2 regions of the Aeribacillus sp. FSL K6-2848 genome follow, and region 2 is predicted to be linked to the other one. Evidence: a T-box and tRNA genes for the amino acid it is inferred to sense, from the RefSeq annotation. Region 2 holds a T-box; the other holds one or more tRNA genes.
The links. A T-box is a leader RNA that pairs with one kind of tRNA and senses whether it is charged. The one in region 2 lies ahead of ileS (isoleucine--tRNA ligase), so its partner is inferred to be a tRNA-Ile.
Positions count from the first base shown of each region.

Region 1 (11,942 bases), 310 kb from region 2:
TGCCTACTTTGACTGGACGTGTTTTCGTACGATGTGTGATTTCGCCCACGTTTATCGCTCCTTAAATATAAATACGTTTGATGGAACATTTGCCATCCTATGATATTGTACCAATCATAGCCAAGCAATGACAAGAATTAAAAACTTTAACTAATTGTTATATAAGGGGAATTTGTATGTTTTTCCTGCTTGTATACTGTACACATCTTCATTTGAATTTAATTCCCCAAAATCTTTAATAATCTCTTCAATGCTTGCTGGAACAGGCTTATTGTGTATTTTTTCAACAATGGAAAGAACCGTATCTCCTTCCTTCACTTTTACCTCCATAAATTGTTCTTCAGCATGCTGTTCATTTTGTATGGAAGATACAGGTAATGTACCGTTTTTTAAATCATAATAAATAACAAAACTGAAAAAGATAACTAGTAAAGCGGAAAATAAACGTTTCATCTCTATGTTCCCCCGTTTTGTTCTTTATTAACATATATGTTTTTTTATGTACAAACATACCAATTATGTCTTTGCTGGCATACACAAGTGAAAAGTTAGCAAGTTCGGAGGACCTGGGGAGAAATCAACATCTCTTTTCTCGCTTGAGACAAGCTGCTGAAGCTGTTGCAAAGCGAGTTCGCTGCTTTTTTCGATCTTTCTTCCTTCTCAAATGGAAAATTTATACAGATTAAAGCTTTCAGGCAATGCGGGCTCAAATTTATGAATTCAGATCCTTTCCAGCTATTCTTTCCGAAAATATGTTCAAGCTGAAGCCAGTGCCTGAATTAATGCGAGAGGGAAGCTCAGTTAAACCTAAAGGGTAGAAGGGGCTGCTTTACGATCGAAGAGCATTTTGAAAACGTCCAAAATATTCTTCGGTTTAACGCATTCCCTGCTGTCAACAATGAATTCATGCATCAATTCGAAATTCGAGTAAACGAAGGGAGATAAATATGAGAGAGCATATCATCATTATGTTATTAGGGATGCTTCCGTTTATGATGGTGCTAGGGAATTCGATGCTGATCCCGATATTGCCGGAGTTTGGACAAGCGCTTGAAATTACAGCTGCACAGACGAGCTTTATTTTAAGCATATTTAATATACCTGCAGCGATCATCATCCCAATCGTAGGTTTCCTTTCCGACCGTTACGGCCGAAAAACATTTATTTTATGGTCGCTTTTATTGCTGATCATAGGGGGGGCTATCTGTTTTTTCAGCGGTTTTGTCAACAAATCTATTGCTTTTTGGACATTGTTAGCTGGACGTTTGGTGCAAGGGCTTGGCACAGGAGGAATATCGTCTCTAGCCATGTCATTAGCAGGAGACATGTTTACGGACGAAAAACGGGATCGAGCTCTTGCCGTTTTAGAAGTGTTCAACGGAACTGCAAAAGTAGCCGCTCCCATTTTAGGGGCTTTGTTAGCCCTTGTAGCATGGTATTTTCCATTCATTCTTTTCCCTATTATTGGAACTCTCTTGCTTTTTTTCATTCTTTTTTTTATAAAGACTTCTCCATCAGGCGAGGAAAAAATATCGCTTCACGAATATGTGCAAAGAATAGCTGATGTGTTAAAGGTGCAAAAAGTGCGATTGTTATCTCTTTACCTGTATGGCGGTACAAGTATGTTTTTGCTTTTTGGGCTGCTGTATTACTTAGCCTATTTAATTGAAGAGTTATATCATATCGATGGATTCTTTAAAGGATTTGTATACTCTTTTCCGTTAGGCGCATTATCTATATCGTCTTATTGGACAGGAAAGCGATTGGACTATGTAAAAAACCGTTTTCTTTTTTTATTGGTAGGGATGTTCATGACGTTTTTATCATTTTTCAGTTTTTTGATTTTTCAACAGTTTTCGCTATTTTTGTTTTTTATCACTATTTCATTTGGCGGCTTAGGTTTTGTGCTGCCGGTTATTAATTCGTTGATTATATCAAGTGTTGATGATGCAGAAAGAGGGATTGTAGTTAGCTTATACGGGATGGCGCGTTTTTTAGGGGTTGCGCTCGGACCGGTTGTTTTTAGCTTGTGGATTGGCAATGAACAGTTGTTGTTTAAGCTTTTATTTTTTATGTTGTCGCTCGTTCAATGTTTACTCCTATACGTATTTAAAAATGATTGGAAAATAGTATGTAGCAAAATGTGGAGGAATTTACAATAAAAATAAAAAAACTTTAAATTCCCTTAATAATCTTTTGTCATAATGCTGTTAAGCTTATAAAGGGGGAAATCATAATAGTGAAAAAGAAGAGAAAGAACATGTCGATAGGAGAGCGAATACCTCTATCTGTAAGATTGATTTTGTTTGCGCTCATACTTCTTATTAGTTCGATAACTGTTGTCGGTTATACTGCTTACCAAAAAGCAAGTGAAACAACTTTTAATTTGATAGAGGATCGATTAAAAAGGGAAGTATATATGACAGAGATTGCTGCCAGCAATCTTCTGTATGCTTATGTAAATAGCTCTGATGATTTTTTCGAAAGATTTGATAAAGAAGTCGTTCAAAGGCAATCCTCCCAGCTGATTCAGGACGGTTTAAATGCTGACTTTTTTTTCGTTCGAAATGAAAAGGCCACACCATTTTCGGTTAGCGTTAAAACAAAAACTCAAATCCCAACTGCAATTGTAAAGGAAATAACGAAAAAAAATAGTGGAATTATTCATAAATCTTTCAATGGACAAGATTATACGTTGGCCTTTAAAGAAATGCAGGAATTGAAAGGAATTTTTTTGCTTGCCGTTCCGACAGAAAGTTTTATAAAGCCTGTGCATGAACTAGCTTACAATACAATCTGGATTGGAATAATCAGCGTCTTTTTTATGATGGGAATATTGTTTTTAGCTGTCAGAAGTATGACAAAACCGTTGACGATTTTGAGGGAAAAAATGAGAAAAATGCGTGAAGGAGATATTCAGCTTGATTTAAACATAAATACAAATCTTCCAGAAATCCTTTCGCTCATCAAAAGCTTTAAGCAATTGGCAGGCTATTTGGGGATGATGATTCAAAGGATTAATACCACAACAGAAAATTTGTTTTCGACAGGCCGGAAGCTTAAACATTCTTCTGATGACGTATTAACATTACATACGAATCTTGTTGAAGCGATTGAAATGGTGAAAAACGGTGCGCAGCAAACAGCTTCAAGCTCTGAAGAAAGCGCAAAAGTATTTCATTCCATGAAAAATACAGTTCAAACTGTGCTGGAGAGAATAGAGCGCCTTTTCTCAAGCGTACAGGGCATGAACCGATCAGCCAACACGGGAGAACAAAATATGAGACAGATGATCGAATCGTTAAATCGCTTTGAAAAAGAATGCAAAACTATGTCTAAAACGATCCAAAGTGTTCGAGATCATTCGACGGCGATTGAAAAGGTTGTGGAAATGATATATGCAATATCTGAGAAAACAAAGCTATTGTCATTAAATGCAACAATTGAAGCAGCAAGAGCTGGAGAAGAAGGCAAAGGATTTGCTATCGTTGCTGAGGAAGTCCGAAAATTGGCTGAACAGTCATCCAAAGCGACGGAAGACATAGCACAGTCTGTAAAAATGATGGATGATATTTCTCAGAGCGCTTATCAGCAGTTTAAGCTAATTTTGGAGCTTGTGCAAAACCATTTAGAAGTTGCAGGTAAATCGCGGCTTTCATTTGATCAACTAGTAGATGAGATTGGAAAAGTGAATGAAATATTGTCTGAAACAAGACACAGCTTACATACTTTAGATGATTGGCTCCCTAAAATGGAGCAATCTGCTGAAAATTTTTTATCAGTCTCTCAAGAAACGTTTGCCAGTGCAGAGCAAATGCAATCTGTCGCAAAAGTACAGATGGAACAAATTCGCGAAACCCATGCTATTGGACTAACTTTAATGGAACTGTCCGAATCTCTAAAGTCCACTACAAACAAATTTCAGTTTAAATCATAGTGTTAATAACCCCTTAAGGCAGAGTTGGAAATTCTGCCTTAAGGGGTTTTTTATGCAGCTTTTATTGGTTGTTTCGGGCTCGGGCTTTCTTTTAATACAAGATATAAAACAGTTATATGTACAAACCAGTTTATATAAAGAGCAAAGGATATATCGATGAGAAAAAAGTTCATAATGGCAAAAAACACGGTTGCAAGCGTGACGCTGTAGGCTGAAATAGTCCAAAGCTGTTTAAAATTTAATCTTTTTCCCATCCTCTTTTTAAACAACAGCCCGACAATAGCTAAAAACGTAATTTCCACAAATTTAGAAGTGGCTGACATCGCAAATAGTGTGACAGATATCACGGGAATGATAATCGGAGCAACTTCAGACAGCTGTTTGATGGCAGATGTCAAATCCTCTTTTGTTATCTCTGTTTCCTGAAAAAAGTTATACTCGAGCTGCTGCATTGTGCCATTGGAAACGAAAACAAATTCATTCGATAAGATGCCGATGACGTTTTCCTGCCATTTCAAGTCATCCCTTGTGAAAGTTCCTTTTGGGTCAAAAATAATTGTATATTGATCATGCTTTGCTTTCACAACCGCATTTTCCTCGGATTTTAAAGTTCCGTTATGAATGGTGAATTCAGGGATTTTTTCATTTATCGTTTGGTCAAGCCCGTTTATAGCATTTACAATAGCTAAGTTTAAATATATGCAATTGGGCAGGGCGGCAAGAAAGGCCAATAAAAATCCATAAAGAATGGGTTTGCCGATTTTTTGAAATCTAGTAAGAGCGATCGTTTTTGGAGAGTATATGCTTTTAAAAAGGAGGACAAATAAATTCATTGATCGAAACACTTCCTTTTATAACATTTCTATTTGATTGTACCAATGAAACAAAAATAATGAAAATAAGTTATATAGGCGATTCGGCAATAAGAATAACAATTGTGAACAAAATGTAAAATTTTTTTGTTAAATTTAAAATATAAAAGTAACATGTGTGGGAGGAACATGTTAAAAATTAATTTTATTTGCGGGGCATATCGGTTTCGTCCATTATTATAGATAGAAGCTGCAGGAGCCTGCACCGATTGCAAAATAAAAAATTTGATTTGAAGGAATTTGGTAATGGGAAATGTAAACGTTTCTTTTTCAAAAATGATTCAACCGTTAATATATTTGGAAAAATAAGGAGGTGAAACGAGTGGATGTAGATGTTCAAAAAATATTATTTGAATTTCTTGGCGGGATTGGAATTTTTTTATTTGCGATTAAAAGTATGGGAGAAGGTATGCAAAAATTCTCCGGAGATAAATTACGAGATATTTTGGATAAGTTTACGACAAACCCTATTATGGGTATTTTTGCTGGGATGTTTGTGACAATGTTAATTCAATCAAGCAGCGGTACAACTGTTTTAACGGTTGGTCTCGTTTCTGCCGGCTTCATGAGCTTAAAGCAAGCAATAGGCGTGATCATGGGAGCAAATATCGGAACGACTGTTACGGCATTTATTATCGGATTCGATATCGAAGCTTATGCCTTGCCAATTTTATTTATAGGTTCTGTTCTTTTATTTTTTTCTAAAAACAAAAAAATAAACAGCATCGGGCAGGTGATCTTTGGATTTGGCGCTTTGTTTTTTGGGCTTGAATTGATGGGAGACGGCATGAAGCCGTTAAGATCATTAGAAATTTTTCATGACTTGACTGTCAGCATAAGTGCAAATCCGCTGCTTGGCGTTGTAATTGGAACCGTTTTTACAATCATCGTTCAAAGTTCAAGTGCGACGATTGGGATTTTGCAAATGATGTTTTCACAAGGGTTAATTGATCTCAACGCTGCGCTGCCTTTATTATTCGGTGATAATATTGGAACAACCATCACAGCAGTTTTGGCATCAATTGGAGCATCGATTGCTGCCAAACGGGCTGCTTTGACGCATGTAATGTTTAATTTAATCGGAACGGCAATTTTTCTAATTATTTTACCAATTTTCAAATATTTTATCGAATCATTACAAGCCCATTTGTATTTAAATCCTGAAATGACCATTGCCTTTGCTCATGGAATATTTAATGTTGTCAATACGATCGTTCAAGCGCCGTTCATCGGTGCACTTGCACTGCTTGTCACAAAAGTTATACCTGGTGAAGATTTAGCGATAGAGTATAAAGCGAAGCATTTGGATCCAATTTTTATTGAACAGTCACCAACCATTGCTTTAGGGCAAGCGAAGGAAGAAGTGCTTCGGATGGGTCAATATGCATCATTAGGGTTAGAGGAAACGAGACAATTTTTGATGACAAATCAGCAGAAGCACGCACAAATGGCGATGCAGCTTGAAGAGGCGATCAATAATTTAGATAGGAAAATAACAGATTATCTCGTATTGATTTCTGGAAAAGATATGTCGCAAAATGATTCACGCCGACATTCCATTTTAATGGATACTGTTCGAGATATTGAACGAATCGGCGACCATTTTGAAAATATAGTGGAGCTTATTGATTATAAAAATAATAATAAAGTCACCATTACTGAGCAGGCATTGGAAGATTTATTGGAAATGTTTGAAATTACCTTGCAAAATGTGAAGGATGCGATCGACGCTTTAGATGATAACGATGTTGTATTAGCAAAAAAAGTATTGAAATCTGAAGAAAAAATCGATAGAATGGAACGCACTTTACGCAAAAAACATATTATCCGCATTAATGAAGGGATTTGTACCGGACAAGGCGGAATAGTATATGTAGATATTATCAGCAACTTAGAACGAATTGGCGACCACTCGGTGAATATTGCGGAAGCTGTTTTAGGATACCGTCAATAATCGTTTCAAGTGGATTAAATTGTTCATTGATTTCTAATTTCTAGGAGGATAAGCAAATGGATGTAATCATTTGGATTTTGATCATTGCTCTTTTTATCTTATCTTTTGTCGGGCTGCTTTTCCCCATTTTACCGTCAGCGTTATTGATTGTAGCAGCCTTTTTTATCTATGGGATTTGTTTTAGCTTCAGCCAGTTAACCATTTCATTTTGGGTTGTTGAAAGTATGTTCATCATTCTTTTATTCCTATCGGATTATTTGGCAAATATGGTAGGAGTTAAACGGTTTGGTGGAAGTAAAGCAGCCGGATGGGGAAGTACGATTGGTTTAATTGCCGGGCCATTTATCATCCCGTTTGTTGGCATTATTTTAGGACCTTTTTTAGGGGCTGTTGCGGCAGAGCTTCTCGTACACCGCAAAACATTTAGCGAGGCTGTAAAGGTTGGAGTCGGTTCTTTATTGGGGTTGTTGGCGAGCACAGTAGCAAAAGGGCTGATTCAGCTGTTGATGATCATTCATTTTCTTTATACAATATTCTAAATTAGCCATTGACTTCAATAGCTATTTAGTGATAATTTACTTATGTGTTTGAAAAAGGACCCTTAGCTCAGCTGGTTAGAGCAGACGGCTCATAACCGTCCGGTCGCAGGTTCGAATCCTGCAGGGTCCATAAAATTAGTCGAATAATGTAACCGCTTTTTTAATTGCACATTAATTGCATCATTTTAATAAGTTTGGTAATCTGAATATGAAAGCTTCAAGGAAGAAAGCATTTAGTACATATTAATCATTAAGGAGGAGATTCATTATGGCTTATGAATTACCTAAATTGCCATACGACTATGATGCATTGGAACCTCATATTGACAAAGAAACAATGACGATTCACCACACAAAACATCATAACACATATGTGACGAACTTGAACGCTGCTTTGGAAGGTCAAACTGAACTTTTATCTAAAAGTGTAGAAGACTTAATCTCTAATTTAGACGCTGTTCCTGAATCTGTTCGTACAGCTGTTCGAAATAATGGCGGAGGGCATGCAAATCACAGCTTGTTCTGGACCATCCTCTCACCGAATGGAGGCGGCGAGCCAACTGGAGAATTAGCAGAAGCAATTAACAAAAAATTTGGAAGTTTTGAAGCTTTTAAAGAAGAATTTGCTAAAGCTGCTGCTGGTCGTTTTGGCTCCGGCTGGGCATGGTTGGTTGTAAACAACGGCGAGCTTGAAATTACAAGCACTCCAAACCAAGACAATCCTCTTATGGAAGGGAAAACTCCAATTTTAGGTCTTGATGTTTGGGAGCATGCTTATTACTTAAAATACCAAAACCGTCGTCCTGAATATATTGCAGCGTTTTGGAATGTTGTGAATTGGGACGAAGTGGCAAAACGCTACAGCGCTGCAAAATAAACTGTTATAAGAGGCTGAGATATTCGAATCTCAGCCTTTTTTTATTTGGCGCGCCCAGCTAAGCTGTTATCTGCTAGTTGGTGCAAATCCAACTCGAGTAAATGCCAGGACGCTCGGTAGCTGACAGGCAACTGGTGGAGAAACTAGACCTTGAAATCAACACAGAAAAATCCAAACTGGTCAAGCCTATGGGACGACACAAACGGATTTGACTTTCTGGACAGCCCCTTGAAATCAGTTTTCTACTCTACTATTTTTTGGAAATGACTGACATAATTCGCGTTTCAGCGGTTTCTGTGCATTTTTTTTGAGTCTGATCACTGAAAGGTAACGAAAACACCTTTCTTTATACATAACTCCCCTTTAGCTAGGAAAAATAGTAGTAGCAAGTAAAGGGGAGTTTTATATGATAAACGTCAAAAAATGGATTGGATCAAGAAAAACAGACCATGATTTCATGCTGCTGTTGATGATCGGCGGTTTTTATTCATTAAGCATTGCACTTTCGAATACGTTCGTAAATGTTTATTTATGGAAACAGTCAGGGGAATTGATTGATTTAGGATTATACAATTTATTTATTGTCATTTTTCAGCCGCTTGCTTTCATTATTGCTGGGAAAGTATCCAAAAAAATTGATCGAGTCGTTGTACTTCGCCTAGGAGTGTCCTTTTTAGCCGCATTTTTTCTAACCGTTTTAGTTTTAAAAGATCAAGCTGTCAACTACATGTATTTGTTAGGTGCAATCATTGGCATCGGCTACGGTTTTTATTGGCTAGCCTTTAATGTGTTGACATTTGAAATTACTGAACCGGAAACACGGGACTTTTTTAATGGCTTTCTTGGGATATTAACTTCCCTTTCAGGGATGGTTGGACCGATGTTAGCCGGTCTGATTATTTCAAGACTTACAAATACTATTGGGTATAAAGTGATTTTTGCAGTTTCGTTAATGTTATTTACTGTTGCTGTCATGTTGAGCTTCTTTTTTACGTCTAGAAAAGCTCACGGAGATTACATTTTATTGAAAATCATTCAAGAAAGAAAAAGAAACAAAAATTGGAGATTAATTACAAACGCTCATGTGTTTCAAGGATTGCGTGAAGGAACATTTACATTTTTCATTAATGTGTTTGTATACATCGTGACCAAAAGTGAGATGGCTTTAGGTACATTTAGTTTTCTAAATTCTTTCGTAGCCTTTTTCACTTATATTGTGGCTTCTCGGTGGATCACGAAAAAAATGAGGAAAAAAGCTATTCTAGCCGGCGGGCTTATGCTATACTTTTCCTTGTTTCTCATTTTATTTCAAATTTCCTATGAAAGATTGTTAATATATGCTATTGCAATCGGAATTGCCTATCCAATTTTGCTTGTTCCGTACTCTTCGATCACGTATGATGTGATTGGAAAAGGGTGGAATATTGCGCAAGCAAGGATCGAATATATTGTTGTTCGAGAAATTTTTTTAAATGCAGGAAGAATCCTATCGATCCTCTTTTTTATTTTTACAGTTGCTTTGACAAATGAAACAAAAACCATTCCTTTTTTATTGCTCTTAATAGGTTCAGGCCATGCGTTCATATATCTGTTTGTTAAACAAATTAGGCTGAAAGAAAGCAACCGCCCGTTAAAACAAGAAAAGCGCATACACAGGCCAAATCTAGCGGATGGAGAGAAGGGATAAAATAAATGCGGAATGCCGTTTACGCAGCATCAGCTGTTCTTTATACACACAAAAAACAAGCTTTACAAAAGCTTTACATTCTATTAAAACTTGTTTAATACTTGAAAGTTAATCTTATATACGTAAGATGAGATCACGAAATAATAGGGGGAAGTAACCGAATGAAAAATTTTAAATTTTTGGCGTCATCCATTATGATCAGTTCTGTATTAGCTTTTACAGCAGCCTGCGGTAATTCGGATGATGCAAACACAAATGGTTCAAACTCCGGACAGCAATCATCTTCAGAAAGCGGATCAAGCGAGCAAAAATTAGAAGGTGAAATCGCTATTGATGGATCATCAACTGTTGGTCCGATAATGGAAGCTGTTTCTGAAGAATTTGCTGCAGAACATCCTGATGTAAAAGCTCCAATTGGAATTTCAGGAACAGGCGGAGGCTTTGAAAAATTTACAGCTGGTGAAACTGATATTTCTAACGCATCTCGCCCAATTAAAGACGAAGAGAAAAAAGTTGCTGAAGAAAATGGTATTGAATATACAGAATTCAAAATTGCTTTTGACGGTTTATCCGTTGTTGTAAACAAAGAAAATGACTGGGTCGATAAACTTACGATCGAAGATTTAGCAAAAATTTGGAAAGGCGAGCCGAAAAAATGGTCTGACATCAACCCTGAGTGGCCGGATGAAAAAATTAAATACTTCTCGCCTGGTACAGATTCCGGTACGTATGATTATTTTGATGAAGTTGTTTTAGGCGGTGAGCCGATTGTAAAAGATGCGACATTGTCCGAAGACGATAACGTACTTGTAAAAGGAGTCGCTAACGATAAAAATGCAATAGGTTATTTCGGCTATGCATACTATTTAGAAAATAAAGACCAGTTGAAAGTTGTACCGATTGTAAACTCTAAAGGGGAAGCAGTCGAGCCGACAAATGAAACGATTGAAAAAGGAACTTATGAACCGCTTTCCCGTCCGTTATTCTTTTATGTGAACAACAAATCATTAAAAGAAAAGCCGCAAGTGTATGAATACGTGAAGTTTGCCTTGGAAAACGCTGGGCAATTGGCAGAGGAAGTTGGCTATGTAAAACTTCCGCAAGAGCAATATGATGAACAGTTAAAAACGCTTGAAGGTTTAAAATAAAAATAAATAGACTGGTTGGATGAGAAGCATCCTTGCTTCTCATCTTCCTATGGGCATGAAAGGGGTTTTCATGATGGCTTTATCTGCAGGAAAATCGGTTCGGGAAATGATCAAAGAGAAAAAAACAAAAAAATCCACGCGCGATTTTATGGAAAAAATGGTCCCAGCCGTTTTATTTGTTGCAGCAGCTATTTCCATCTTAACAACTATCGGAATCATTGCTACTCTTGCTACAGAAACAATCATGTTTTTTTCACGAGTTTCTTTTTTTGAATTTATCACTGAAAAAGAATGGTATCCGTTTTTAAAAGATGATGCCTCATATGGAATCATGGCTCTTGTTTCTGGCACGCTTTTAGTAACGGTTATTGCCATGATTGTTGCGCTTCCAGTCGGTCTTGCATCTGCTATTTTTTTGAGTGAGTATGCGTCAGATCGGACAAGAAGGATTATCAAACCGATTTTAGAGGTTTTGGCAGGAATTCCAACTATTGTATATGGTTTTTTTGCTCTGACGTTTGTTACTCCTCTCTTGCAAAAATTGATCCCTGATATTGGCTTTTTCAATGCATTAAGCCCGGGCATTGTTGTTGGAATTATGATTATTCCGATGATTGCTTCCCTTTCAGAAGATGCGATGAGCTCTGTTCCGAATTCCATTCGAGAAGGCGCACTTGCTTTAGGTGCGACAAAATTTGAGGTGGCTTTAAAAGTAGTACTTCCTGCTGCCACATCGGGAGTCGTTGCCTCGTTCGTACTAGGAATTTCCCGTGCGATTGGCGAAACAATGATTGTCACATTGGCTGGAGGAGCCACTCCAAAATTAACGTTTGATCCAACTGAATCTATTCAAACGATGACGGCTTATATCGTTCAAGTCAGCACGGGCGATGCGGGATACGGAACAACAATCTATTACAGCATTTAT
Region 1 covers NZ_JBBOQQ010000001.1:2,933,563-2,945,504, reverse strand. The annotation lists gene ispG (flavodoxin-dependent (E)-4-hydroxy-3-methylbut-2-enyl-diphosphate synthase) at 1-55, opposite strand, end outside; gene NSS70_RS14220 (hypothetical protein) at 151-453, opposite strand; gene NSS70_RS14215 (MFS transporter) at 948-2,162, shown strand; gene NSS70_RS14210 (methyl-accepting chemotaxis protein) at 2,240-3,937, shown strand; gene NSS70_RS14205 (DUF1189 domain-containing protein) at 3,988-4,770, opposite strand; gene NSS70_RS14200 (Na/Pi cotransporter family protein) at 5,132-6,763, shown strand; gene NSS70_RS14195 (DUF456 domain-containing protein) at 6,820-7,302, shown strand; tRNA gene NSS70_RS14190 (tRNA-Ile) at 7,359-7,432, shown strand; gene sodA (superoxide dismutase SodA) at 7,571-8,179, shown strand; gene NSS70_RS14180 (MFS transporter) at 8,586-9,866, shown strand; gene NSS70_RS14175 (PstS family phosphate ABC transporter substrate-binding protein) at 10,028-11,014, shown strand; gene pstC (phosphate ABC transporter permease subunit PstC) at 11,085-11,942, shown strand, end outside.
Region 1: it has a tRNA-Ile gene. The T-box ahead of ileS (isoleucine--tRNA ligase) is inferred to sense a tRNA for this amino acid. The anticodon was not compared.

Region 2 (11,942 bases):
GTCATGATTGCCGAAGCGGAAAAATTAATGACCGTGTTTCCTGAAAGTATGCACCAAGTCATTTCTAATCGAAATCCTATGGAGGCTGTGACAGCGATAGAACAGAAAGAATGGATCGGCAGGCTGAAAATTATTCCGTACCGGTCAGTTGGCCAGGATCTTCAGTTATTATTAGCTGTAATAGCAGACGAAGTGGTGATTCATACAAAAGAAGAATCATTAATGCTGTCCCGCCCGCTTATTGGACTAAATCATTCGCGGCTTTCAAGCGAAGACGATTATCAATGCATTATTCATCCAAAAATGATCCAGACGGGTAAACAAAAAGATGCTTCTTAGCCTTTATTCATAGCATACTCATAAACCAATTTGTTTAGAAGGGGGAACAACATGAAAAAAATTAAGCTTTATCTCACGTATATATGGTACAAGTTTTTAACAAAATTAGGGATCAAAACAGATGAAATTTATTATATCGGCGGAAGCGAAGCGCTGCCGCCTCCGCTTTCGAAGGAAGAGGAAGAAATGCTATTAAAAAAACTTCCGAGCGGCGATAAGGCTGCCCGTTCGATTTTGATTGAACGAAATTTGCGCCTTGTCGTGTATATTGCCCGAAAATTTGAAAACACCGGCATCAATATTGAAGATTTGATCAGCATTGGGACGATCGGGCTAATTAAAGCAGTCAACACCTTTAATCCCGAAAAAAAGATCAAGCTTGCGACATATGCATCTAGATGTATAGAAAATGAAATATTAATGTATTTGCGCAGAAATAATAAAACAAGATCTGAAGTTTCTTTTGATGAACCGTTGAACATTGATTGGGATGGAAACGAACTGCTTCTTTCGGATGTTCTCGGAACAGAAGACGATATTATTACAAAGGATTTGGAGGCTAATGTTGACCGAAAGCTATTAATGCGGGCGCTGCAGCAATTAAATGAACGAGAAAAACAAATAATGGAGCTTAGGTTTGGATTGCATGGCGGAGAAGAAAAAACGCAAAAAGATGTGGCTGACATGCTCGGGATTTCTCAATCTTACATATCAAGATTGGAAAAAAGAATTCTTAAGCGTCTTCGAAAAGAATTTAATAAAATGGTGTAATTTTTGCTTGCTAGTCGCATGTATAGCGAAAAATCAACAGCGTGTCCACTCTGAAAAGCTTGTGCATATTTTTCCCCTTCAGGGAGATACTTAACTTAAGACAGCAAGAACTCCTGTAAGGGGGAAACGAAATGACAAGAAATAAAGTTGAAATTTGCGGTGTTGATACTTCGAAGCTTCCTGTTTTAAAAAATGAAGAAATGCGAGAATTATTTAAACAAATGCAAAGCGGTGATTTATCAGCCAGAGAAAAGCTTGTCAACGGAAATTTGCGACTCGTTTTAAGCGTCATCCAAAGATTTAATAACAGAGGCGAGTTTGTCGATGATCTTTTTCAAGTAGGATGTATTGGGTTGATGAAATCTATAGATAATTTTGATCTGAGCCAAAACGTAAAATTTTCTACTTATGCTGTACCGATGATCATCGGTGAAATTCGTCGATATTTGCGAGACAACAATCCGATACGTGTTTCAAGATCATTGCGTGATATTGCCTATAAAGCTTTGCAGGTGCGTGAAAAACTCATGAGCGAAACGTCACGTGAGCCGAAGGCAGAAGAAATTGCTAAAGAGCTGAATGTGCCGCATGAAGAAATCGTTTTTGCTTTAGACGCCATTCAAGATCCAGTTTCATTATTTGAACCGATTTATAACGACGGCGGTGATCCGATCTTTGTCATGGATCAGTTAAGCGACGAGCGAAACCGCGATTCCAAGTGGATTGAAGAAATTGTTCTAAAAGAGGGGATCAGACGATTGAATGATCGGGAGAAGCTGATATTGAAAAAAAGGTTTTTTCAAGGCAAAACACAAATGGAGGTAGCAGAAGAAATCGGCATTTCCCAAGCTCAAGTTTCTCGGCTTGAAAAAGCTGCCATTAAACAAATGACCAAAAATATTCAATAATCATTGGGCCACATTCTTTTGAATGTGGCCCTTTATCATCATTCAAAAAAAAACTCATATACTGATTGTAAAAATACTTGAGGGGAGAAGCCGGCATGATCCATATTTCCGATTTGCAAATAAAAGATGTTGTGAATGTCCATGACGGAAAAAAATTAGGAAGCATTGAAGACGTTGACATCGACTTAAAAACTGGTAAAATTCAAGCGATCATGATCACTAGTCAAGGGAAGGTTTTAGGTTTTTTTGGAAAAGGGGAAGAAATTGTCATTCCTTGGAGGAACATCGTAAAAATCGGAAAAGATGTTATTTTAGTAAGAGTTTCGAAAAATGTTGAAACAGAATAAGAATCGCACGAATTTTGGTTAAATGTTGGCTTAAAGATATGTTAAAATAAAAATAAGAGAATTGTCGAAGAGGAATGGTACAATGAAACATGAACCGTTTCAATTAACAGATGAATCTTTTTTCTCCATACCTGCTTGGGCGAAGCTTCATTCTCAGATTACAGCAGGTTTTACGACGAGAAAAGGAGGATTTTCCAAGAATGGTTTTGCTTCATTAAATTTAGGTCTTCATGTGAATGATGAAAAGGAAACGGTGATCAAAAATCGAAAAATCATTGGGGACAAAATTCGTTTTGATCTACCGAACTGGGTATGTGCCGATCAAGTCCATGACAAACAAATTGTCAAGGTAGTAAATAAACATAAAGGATCAGGGGTTTTTACATATCGTCAATGCATCACTCAAACGGACGGCCTATACACATCGGAAAAAAATATATTACTTTCCCTTTTTTTTGCTGATTGTGTTCCGATTTTCTTTTTTTCTCCAAAAGACTCACTGATTGGCATCGCACATGCGGGCTGGAGAGGGACTGCGAAAAATATAGCAGGTGAAATGATCGACAGTTGGGTTTTGCACGAAGGTGTGCAAGCTCAAAATATATTTGCAGCCATAGGTCCTTCAATCGGCGAATGCTGTTATGTCGTCAATGACGATGTGATCGATGCGATCAAACCTCTTTTTGACAATGAGACGACATTTTATAAACAGCTTGAGAACGGCCTTTATTCTATTCATCTTGCAGAAATCAACAAAAGATTGTTAATGAAAAAAGGAGTGCCGGAACATCAAATCCTATTGACCTCATATTGTACAAGCTGCGATCAAGATTTGTTTTTTTCCCATCGAAGAGATCAAGGGAAAACAGGACGAATGATGGGATTTATCGGTTTGAAGGAGGGATACTAAGCCTTGTCAGTGAAAGAAAATTTAGCACGAATCCAACAGGAAATCGAACAAGCATGCAAAAAATCAAATCGAAAAATAGATGATATCCAAATTATTGCAGTGACGAAATATGTAACGGTAGAACGGGCTATAGAGGCGATAAATTCAGGCATTTTACACTTAGGCGAAAACAGGGATGACGGTTTTTTATCGAAATATAACAGCATTGGGTCAAAAGCTGTCTGGCATTTCATCGGCACACTTCAAACTCGAAAAGTGAAAAATATTATAGACAAGGTCGATTATATTCATTCGTTGGATAGAATATCGCTAGCAAACGAAATTGAAAAAAGAGCAGATCGAACGATCAAATGCTTTGTGCAAGTAAATACATCTGGCGAACAGTCAAAGCATGGCGTGGCTCCTGAACAATGCATTGATTTTATTCAACAGTTGAAGGAGTATCGCCATATCGAAGTTGTCGGATTAATGACAATGGCTCCATTTACAGAAGATGAAGATGAAATCAGAAGATGCTTCCGAAGTTTAAAGCAACTGCAGGAACAAGTGAAAGCACTAAATATAGCGAATGCACCATGTACAGAGCTATCAATGGGGATGTCCAACGACTACAAAATCGCGGTTGAAGAAGGGGCTACTTATCTTCGCATCGGCTCCTCGCTAGTAGGTACATAAAACGAAACTGGAGGTAAATCAGATGAGCTTAAAGAATAAATTTAAAAGCTTTTTTGCTATCGATGATGAAGATTATGAGATTGAAGATATGGAAGCTCCGGAAGAGAAACACCAACATGAACCGATTATGTTCAATCACAACAGCAGCGTTGAAAAAAATGCCGCTTTCGGAAAACAAAATGTTGTAAGTTTGCAAAGCGCCCAAAAATCCACTAAAGTAATATTATGTGAGCCAAGAACGTATTCAGAGGCGCAAGAAATTGCTGATCATCTGAAAAACCGCCGTTCATGCATTGTCAATTTGCAGCGGATCGGGCATGATCAGGCAAAAAGAATTGTTGATTTTTTAAGCGGCACTGTTTATGCGATTGGCGGAGACATCCAGCGTGTTGGAACAAACATATTTTTATGTACCCCAGATAACGTAGATGTCGCCGGCTCCATTTCCGATTTCATGGCAGATGATGAAAATAAAAGGTGGTAGAAATGATTGATGGGGACAATATATAACATATTAAGTTTTTTGCTCGATATTTATTCCTATGCGATTATCATTTATATTTTGATGTCTTGGTTTCCGAATGCAAGGGAAACGTCCATTGGACAATTTTTAGCGGCTATATGTGAGCCTTATTTAGAACCGTTTAGAAGAATCATTCCTCCATTAGGGATGATTGATGTATCTCCTATTGTTGCATTGATTGCCCTGCATTTTGCAGATTATGGGCTGTATGCTCTTTTTAGTATGATTTCATAAAATTCATTCGCCGATTGACATTCGAATTGTTTTGTATGCCAATCGGCTCTTTTCATATCATAATTGGAGTTGTCTCTTATGGAGAGTGTTTATCAGCATTTTCGCAAAGAAGAAAGGGAGTTCATTGACAAAGTCTTTGGATGGAAACAAATTGTGACTGAGCAATATCGGCCAAAATTGACCGATTTTTTAGATCCGCGGGAACAGAAAATCATTAAGACATTGATCGGTGAAAATCCGGATGTTCACGTGCAATTTTTCGGAGGCTATAAAAATGCTGAAAGAAAGCGGGCTTTTTTTTACCCTGACTATATTCAACCGACATTAGATGATTTTTCAATGTTCGCATTTGAAATCATGTTCCCGAAAAAATTCGTAACATTATCACATCGCGAAGTGCTTGGATCGCTTATGTCGCTCGGCTTAAAACGGAGCAAGTTCGGCGACATTATCATTCATGATGAAACGGTGCAAGTCATGGTTGCGCAAGAAATTGCCAATTTTCTGCAGCTGAACTGGAATAAAATTGGAAAGATTTCCGTTCGTTTGAAACAGATTCCATTCGAAGATGTGTTTTCTCATGAAGAAGAAATGGATATTTCTTTGATCACCGTTTCTTCGCTTCGGCTCGATGCTGTTCTAGCAAATGTTTATCACCAATCTCGGCAAAAAATAAAATCGCTTATTGAAAATAGTCTTGTCAAAGTCAATTGGAAAATTGTTGAGGATGCTCATTTTGAAATTGCGGAAGATGATGTGTTATCTGTCCGAGGATTCGGAAGAAGCAAAGTTTTGGCAATTGAAGGGAAAACAAGAAAAGATAAGTGGCGCATTAAGATCGGAATACAAAAATAATATTACAAATGGAAAGATTTTTGCCCATTCTGTCGAAAAATCGTTTATAATTGGATTAGTGTTTTGCGAAAAACATACATATGGAGGTGGAATTTGTGCCTTTAACCCCGCTGGATATTCATAACAAGGAATTTACAAAAGGCTTTCGCGGCTATGATGAAGATGAAGTAAATGAGTTTTTAGATCAAGTGATTAAAGATTATGAAATGGTCATCCGCGAAAAGAAAGAATTGGAATTAAAGGTGAAGGAATTAACCGAGAAGCTGAATCACTTTACAAATATAGAAGAAACGTTAAATAAATCGATTTTAGTTGCGCAGGAAGCTGCGGAAGATGTGAAAAGAAACGCTCAAAAGGAAGCGAAGCTGATCATTAAAGAAGCGGAAAAAAATGCTGACAGAATCATCAATGAAGCACTTGCTAAATCGCATAAAATTGCAATGGAAATCGAAGAGATGAAAAAGCAGTCAAAAGTATTCCGCACCCGTTTTCAAATGCTCATCGAAGCACAGCTTGATCTGCTAAAAAATGATGATTGGGATCACTTAATGGAATACAATGTCGAGCCAATCTTAGGAGAAGAAGCGGAAGAACCGAAAGTATAACTTGACTTTTTTGTTCGTGATTTCATATAATACGAAAATAAAACGGAATATGACAAAACAATGAGAGGGACAGTAGTCCTTTCAAGCCCTTTATGACAGCGAACCGGGGACGGTGGAAGCCCGGGTAAAGGCGAAAGGATGAACATCACCCTTGAGTCCATAGCTGAAACATGCTAGTAGGCTGTGGCGGCCAAGTCCGTTATGTTTATGAGTGGATGTGCATGATTTGTGCGCATCTAAAAGGGTGGTACCGCGAGATTCCTCCTCGTCCCTTAGGGATGAGGAGTTTTTTTATTTTAGTGAACAAATATTATGTGGAGGAATGGGAATGGATTATAAAGAGACGCTACGAATGCCGAAAACAGACTTTCCAATGAGAGGAAACCTTCCGAAAAAAGAACCTGAGATCCAGAAAAAATGGGAAGAGATGGATATTTATGAAAAAGTGCAGGAGCGCACGAAAGGACGGCCTCTTTTCATATTACATGATGGTCCTCCGTTCGCAAACGGGGATATTCATATGGGGCATGCCTTAAACAAAATTTTAAAAGACATTATTGTCCGTTATAAATCCATGAGCGGATATTGCGCACCGTATGTTCCAGGATGGGATACGCACGGTCTGCCAATTGAAACAGCACTTTTGAAGAAACAAAAAATCAATCGAAAAGAGATGGATGTCGCGCAATTTCGAAAACATTGCGAGCAATATGCATGGGAGCAAATTGAGCGCCAGCGCGTGCAATTTAAACGCCTTGGAATTCGAGGCGACTGGAAAAATCCATATGTCACCTTGAAACCAGAATATGAAGCCCAGCAAATTCGCGTCTTTGGAGAAATGGCAAAAAAGGGATATATTTATAAAGGCTTGAAGCCGGTTTATTGGTCTCCATCGAGCGAATCTGCCTTGGCAGAGGCGGAAATTGAATATTATGACAAACGCTCGCCTTCTATTTATGTTGCATTTGAAATAAAGGACGGAAAAAATATATTAACAGATGGAGAAAAAATCGTCATTTGGACGACTACTCCGTGGACTATCCCTGCAAACTTAGGAATTGCTGTTCATCCTGATTTGGAATATTCTGTAGTGAAGGTTGGAGCTGACAAGTTTGTGATCGCATCTGCCCTGCTCGAAGAAGTGGCAAAAGAGCTGGACTGGACAGAATATGAAGTAGTGAAATCGTTTAAAGGCAAAGAGCTGGAATATGTGGTTGCGAAACACCCGTTCTATGACCGCGATTCATTAGTGATCCTTGGCGAACATGTAACGACCGACGCTGGTACAGGATGCGTCCATACAGCGCCAGGCCATGGGGAAGACGATTTTGTCGTCGGACAAAAATATAACCTAGGCGTATTATGTCCTGTCGACGAAAGAGGGTACATGACAGAAGAAGCTCCAGGGTTCGAAGGATTGTTTTATGATGACGCAAATAAAAAAATAACGGAAAAATTAGAAGAAGTAGGGGCATTGCTAAAGCTTTCATTTATTACACACTCCTATCCACATGACTGGCGGACAAAGAAACCAACGATTTTCAGAGCAACAGCGCAATGGTTTGCGTCCATTAAAGATTTTCGAGACGAATTGCTGCAAGCAATTAAAGAAACGAAATGGATCCCTAATTGGGGAGAAATTCGCATTCATAACATGATCCGCGATCGAAGCGATTGGTGTATTTCCCGTCAGCGGGCATGGGGCGTGCCAATTCCAGTGTTTTATGGTGAAAATGGGGAGCCGATCATAACAGATGAAACGATTGAACATGTGGCAAAACTGTTCCGCGAGCACGGCTCGAATGTTTGGTTTGAACGCGAAGCAAAAGACCTGCTTCCAGAAGGATTTACACACCCTTCAAGCCCGAACGGCATTTTTACAAAAGAAACAGACATTATGGACGTTTGGTTCGATTCAGGCTCTTCTCATCAAGCAGTTTTAGTTGAACGGGAAGATTTGCAGCGTCCTGCTGATCTTTATTTAGAAGGCTCTGACCAATATCGCGGCTGGTTTAATTCATCGCTGTCTACAGCAGTTGCTGTCACCGGAAAAGCTCCATATAAAGGCGTTTTAAGCCATGGATTTGCGCTGGACGGCGAAGGACGGAAAATGAGCAAATCGCTAGGAAATGTTGTTGTTCCTGCCAAAGTGACGGAACAGTTTGGAGCAGATATTCTTCGTCTATGGGTAGCATCAGTTGATTATCAATCGGACGTTCGCGTCTCTGATGCAATCTTAAAACAAGTATCTGAAGTATATCGGAAAATTCGCAACACGTACCGTTTCTTGTTAGGAAATTTGTTTGATTTTGATCCAAATCAGCATCGTGTTTCTGTAGAAAAATTAAGAGAAGTGGATCGCTATATTCTCATTAAACTGAATAAACTAATTGCCAAAGTGCGAAAAGCATATGAAGAATATGATTTTGCATCCATCTATCATGACGTTCACAATTTCTGTACGATTGAGCTAAGCTCATTTTATCTTGATTTTGCAAAAGACATTCTGTATATTGAGGCTGCTGACAGCCATAATCGACGTTCTATCCAAACGGTTTTATATGAAGCGCTTCTTGCTCTTGTAAAGCTGATGACACCGATTTTGCCGCATACAACAGAAGAAGTATGGGGACATATTGAATCAGTTGAAGAAAAGAGCGTACAGCTTGTCGATATGCCGGAAGCTGTAGAGATTGAAGGCAGCAAAGAGATTGAAGCGAAATGGGATCAGTTTATGTCAGTTCGCGATGATGTATTAAAGGCCCTGGAAATTGCCCGAAATGAAAAAGTGATCGGCAAATCGTTAAATGCTGCTCTCATCCTTTATCCGAACGAAGAAATAAAAGAATTGTTCAATTCAATACAAGAGGACTTAAAACAGCTGTTTATTGTTTCCCAGTTAGAAATTGCCGGTGATTACAAAGATGCTCCGGAAGAAGCGCAAACATTTGATAGCATCAAAATAATTGTGAAGCAAGCGGATGGTGAGACTTGTGAAAGATGTTGGGTTGTTTCAACAGATATAGGCACTGATCAAGACCATCCGACATTGTGCAAAAGATGTGCAAGCATTGTGAAAGATCACTACAGCCATCTAGCATAGTTTTATCAGCTCCCTGTGCAAACAGGGAGTTTTTTCATTTAGCAATGCTTCCTCATAAAGAAGTGTCATAAAAAGAACGATCTTTCATTGAAATCCGTCATAGTCAATTGGAAAAGTTTTCTCGGATGCTTTTTCAAAAATGAATACTTTGCTCAAAATTGAAAGAAGAATTCAGCTTTTAGCTTTTAAAGTGTGAATCATTTCCAAGCCGCTATTTACGTGTGTGGAAAAACTTGAATGTGATAGGAGGCAGTACGGCGGTTACAATATAAATACAAAACAGACGAGGGGGTTTTAATAATGAATCCGCTCGATCAAATCAAAGACGAATTAACGTTAATGAAGGACGAACTCAATGCGCGGCTCGCCAAAAGTCAATTGGATGACCCGATTTTTATCCGGGATGTAAAAAATGAGCTCAACGATGTTGAGCTTGCATTGGAAAAAATGGAATATGGACTTTATGGCATATGTGAAGAAACATTGCAAAAATTGCCGCTCGAACAATTGGCACAAATTCCGACAGCCAGAACGATTCATGATTTTCTCAATATGAAATCATATTTAAAAAAAACACTAGAATATCATTAAGAAGTGAAGTGAACAAGCTTCACTTTTTTGCTTGTTCCCCTTCTTTACTGTTTGTCAAAAAATGTGCTAAAATTTGATGGAAACTTGCCAGTGAGTGGGGGAACACAGTGTGCTTAAATATTTGATTGCATTATTTGTCATCGCTCTCGACCAATGGACAAAATGGCTGATCGTAAAAAATATGGAAATTGGCGAAAGCATTGAAATTATCAACGGATTTTTATACATAACGTCTCACCGCAATAAAGGAGCGGCTTGGGGAATATTACAGAACCAGATGGTGTTCTTTTATATTATTACCATTATTGTTGTCGTAGCGATTATTTATTATATGCAAAAATATGCGAAACAAAATGCAATGCTGGGGGTTGCTCTCAGCTTAATGCTCGGCGGAGCGATTGGGAATTTTATTGACCGCCTTTACCGTAAAGAGGTGGTGGACTTTATTCATACATATATTTTCGGCTATAATTTTCCAATTTTTAATATTGCCGATTCGTCTTTAACAATTGGTGTTATTTTACTTTTCATATATTTTTTGTTTTTTGAAGAAAAGAAGCAAAAGGAGTAGAAAATGGAGCAATTTACTTTTGTTGTGACGGAAAAAGAGGAACATGAACGAATAGATAAATTTTTGTCCAATAAAAATGAGAATTGGTCAAGAACGTCGGTCCAAAATTGGATCAAGGACGGGATTGTTTCAGTAAATGAAAAATCGGTGAAGGCCAATTACAAGTGCCAAACGGGTGATGTTATCACTGTATCTGTTCCAGAACCGGAAGAGCTGGATGTCAAGCCTGAGCCGATGGAGCTTGATATATACTATGAGGATGAAGATGTCATCGTTGTCAATAAACCGCGCGGGATGGTCGTTCATCCAGCGCCGGGACACACTTCAGGAACGCTTGTGAACGGTCTTTTATATCATTGCAAAGATTTGTCCGGCATTAACGGAGTCCTTCGCCCGGGAATTGTTCACCGGATTGATAAAGACACTTCAGGTTTATTAATGGTCGCCAAAAATGACTACGCTCATGAATCATTAGCAAATCAATTAATGGAAAAGAGAGTTGAAAGGAGATATAAGGCGATTGTACACGGGGTAATTCCGCACGACCATGCCACAATTGATGCTCCGATCGGAAGGGATCCAAAGGATCGGCAAAAAATGACGGTGACAAAAACAAACAGTAAAGAAGCTGTCACCCATTTTCATGTGCTGGAACGATTTTCGGATTTTACATATATAGAATGCAGGCTGGAAACCGGGAGAACGCATCAAATCCGCGTGCATATGAAATATATCGGTTTTCCGCTAGCTGGCGATCCAAAATATGGACCGAAAAAAACACTTCCAATTCGTGGACAGGCACTTCATGCAGGCGTACTCGGTTTTGAGCATCCAAGAACAAAAGAGTTTTTGAAGTTTGAAGCACCGCTTCCGGAAGAATTCGAAAAGATTTTGCAAATGTTACGAAATGATCGTTGACAATTACGAGCTGCTCTGTCATAATACGTTTAGACAAAACAGCATCCTTTAACTGCAGTCCCGTGAGGCTGAGAAGGAATCGTATGGCAATAGGTGAGCTATGCACAAAACCTCTCATCCTCAGGATGAGAGGTTTTTTTAACCGAAATTTGAGGTGATGAGCATGCCGGAAAAAGCGGTTGTGTTAGATGAGCAGGCGATCAGAAGGGCGCTAACTAGAATAGCCCACGAAATTATCGAACACAATAAAGGGATAGACAATTGTGTTTTGGTCGGAATCAAGACAAGGGGAATTTATCTTGCCAAACGTCTTGCAAAAAGAATAGAGGACATTGAAGGAAAAGAGATACCTGTCGGCAACCTTGACATTACCTTTTACCGGGATGATTTAACACAAAAAACAGAAAGCGGCGAACCGCTCGTTAAAGGTTCAGATATCCCGATCGATATTAACAATCGAAAAGTCATTTTAGTGGACGATGTCCTTTACACGGGAAGAACAGTACGGGCAGCGATGGATGCCATTGTTGACTACGGCAGGCCAGCGCAAATCCAGCTCGCTGTACTTGTTGACCGCGGCCATCGCGAACTA
Region 2 covers NZ_JBBOQQ010000001.1:2,628,397-2,640,338, reverse strand. The annotation lists gene spoIIGA (sigma-E processing peptidase SpoIIGA) at 1-339, shown strand, start outside; gene sigE (RNA polymerase sporulation sigma factor SigE) at 391-1,110, shown strand; gene sigG (RNA polymerase sporulation sigma factor SigG) at 1,242-2,018, shown strand; gene NSS70_RS12640 (YlmC/YmxH family sporulation protein) at 2,114-2,365, shown strand; gene pgeF (peptidoglycan editing factor PgeF) at 2,448-3,275, shown strand; gene NSS70_RS12630 (YggS family pyridoxal phosphate-dependent enzyme) at 3,279-3,950, shown strand; gene NSS70_RS12625 (cell division protein SepF) at 3,973-4,434, shown strand; gene NSS70_RS12620 (YggT family protein) at 4,444-4,707, shown strand; gene NSS70_RS12615 (YlmH family RNA-binding protein) at 4,786-5,562, shown strand; gene NSS70_RS12610 (DivIVA domain-containing protein) at 5,658-6,167, shown strand; T-box leader at 6,219-6,443, shown strand; gene ileS (isoleucine--tRNA ligase) at 6,496-9,270, shown strand; gene NSS70_RS12600 (hypothetical protein) at 9,571-9,861, shown strand; gene lspA (signal peptidase II) at 9,971-10,432, shown strand; gene NSS70_RS12590 (RluA family pseudouridine synthase) at 10,436-11,350, shown strand; gene pyrR (bifunctional pyr operon transcriptional regulator/uracil phosphoribosyltransferase PyrR) at 11,514-11,942, shown strand, end outside.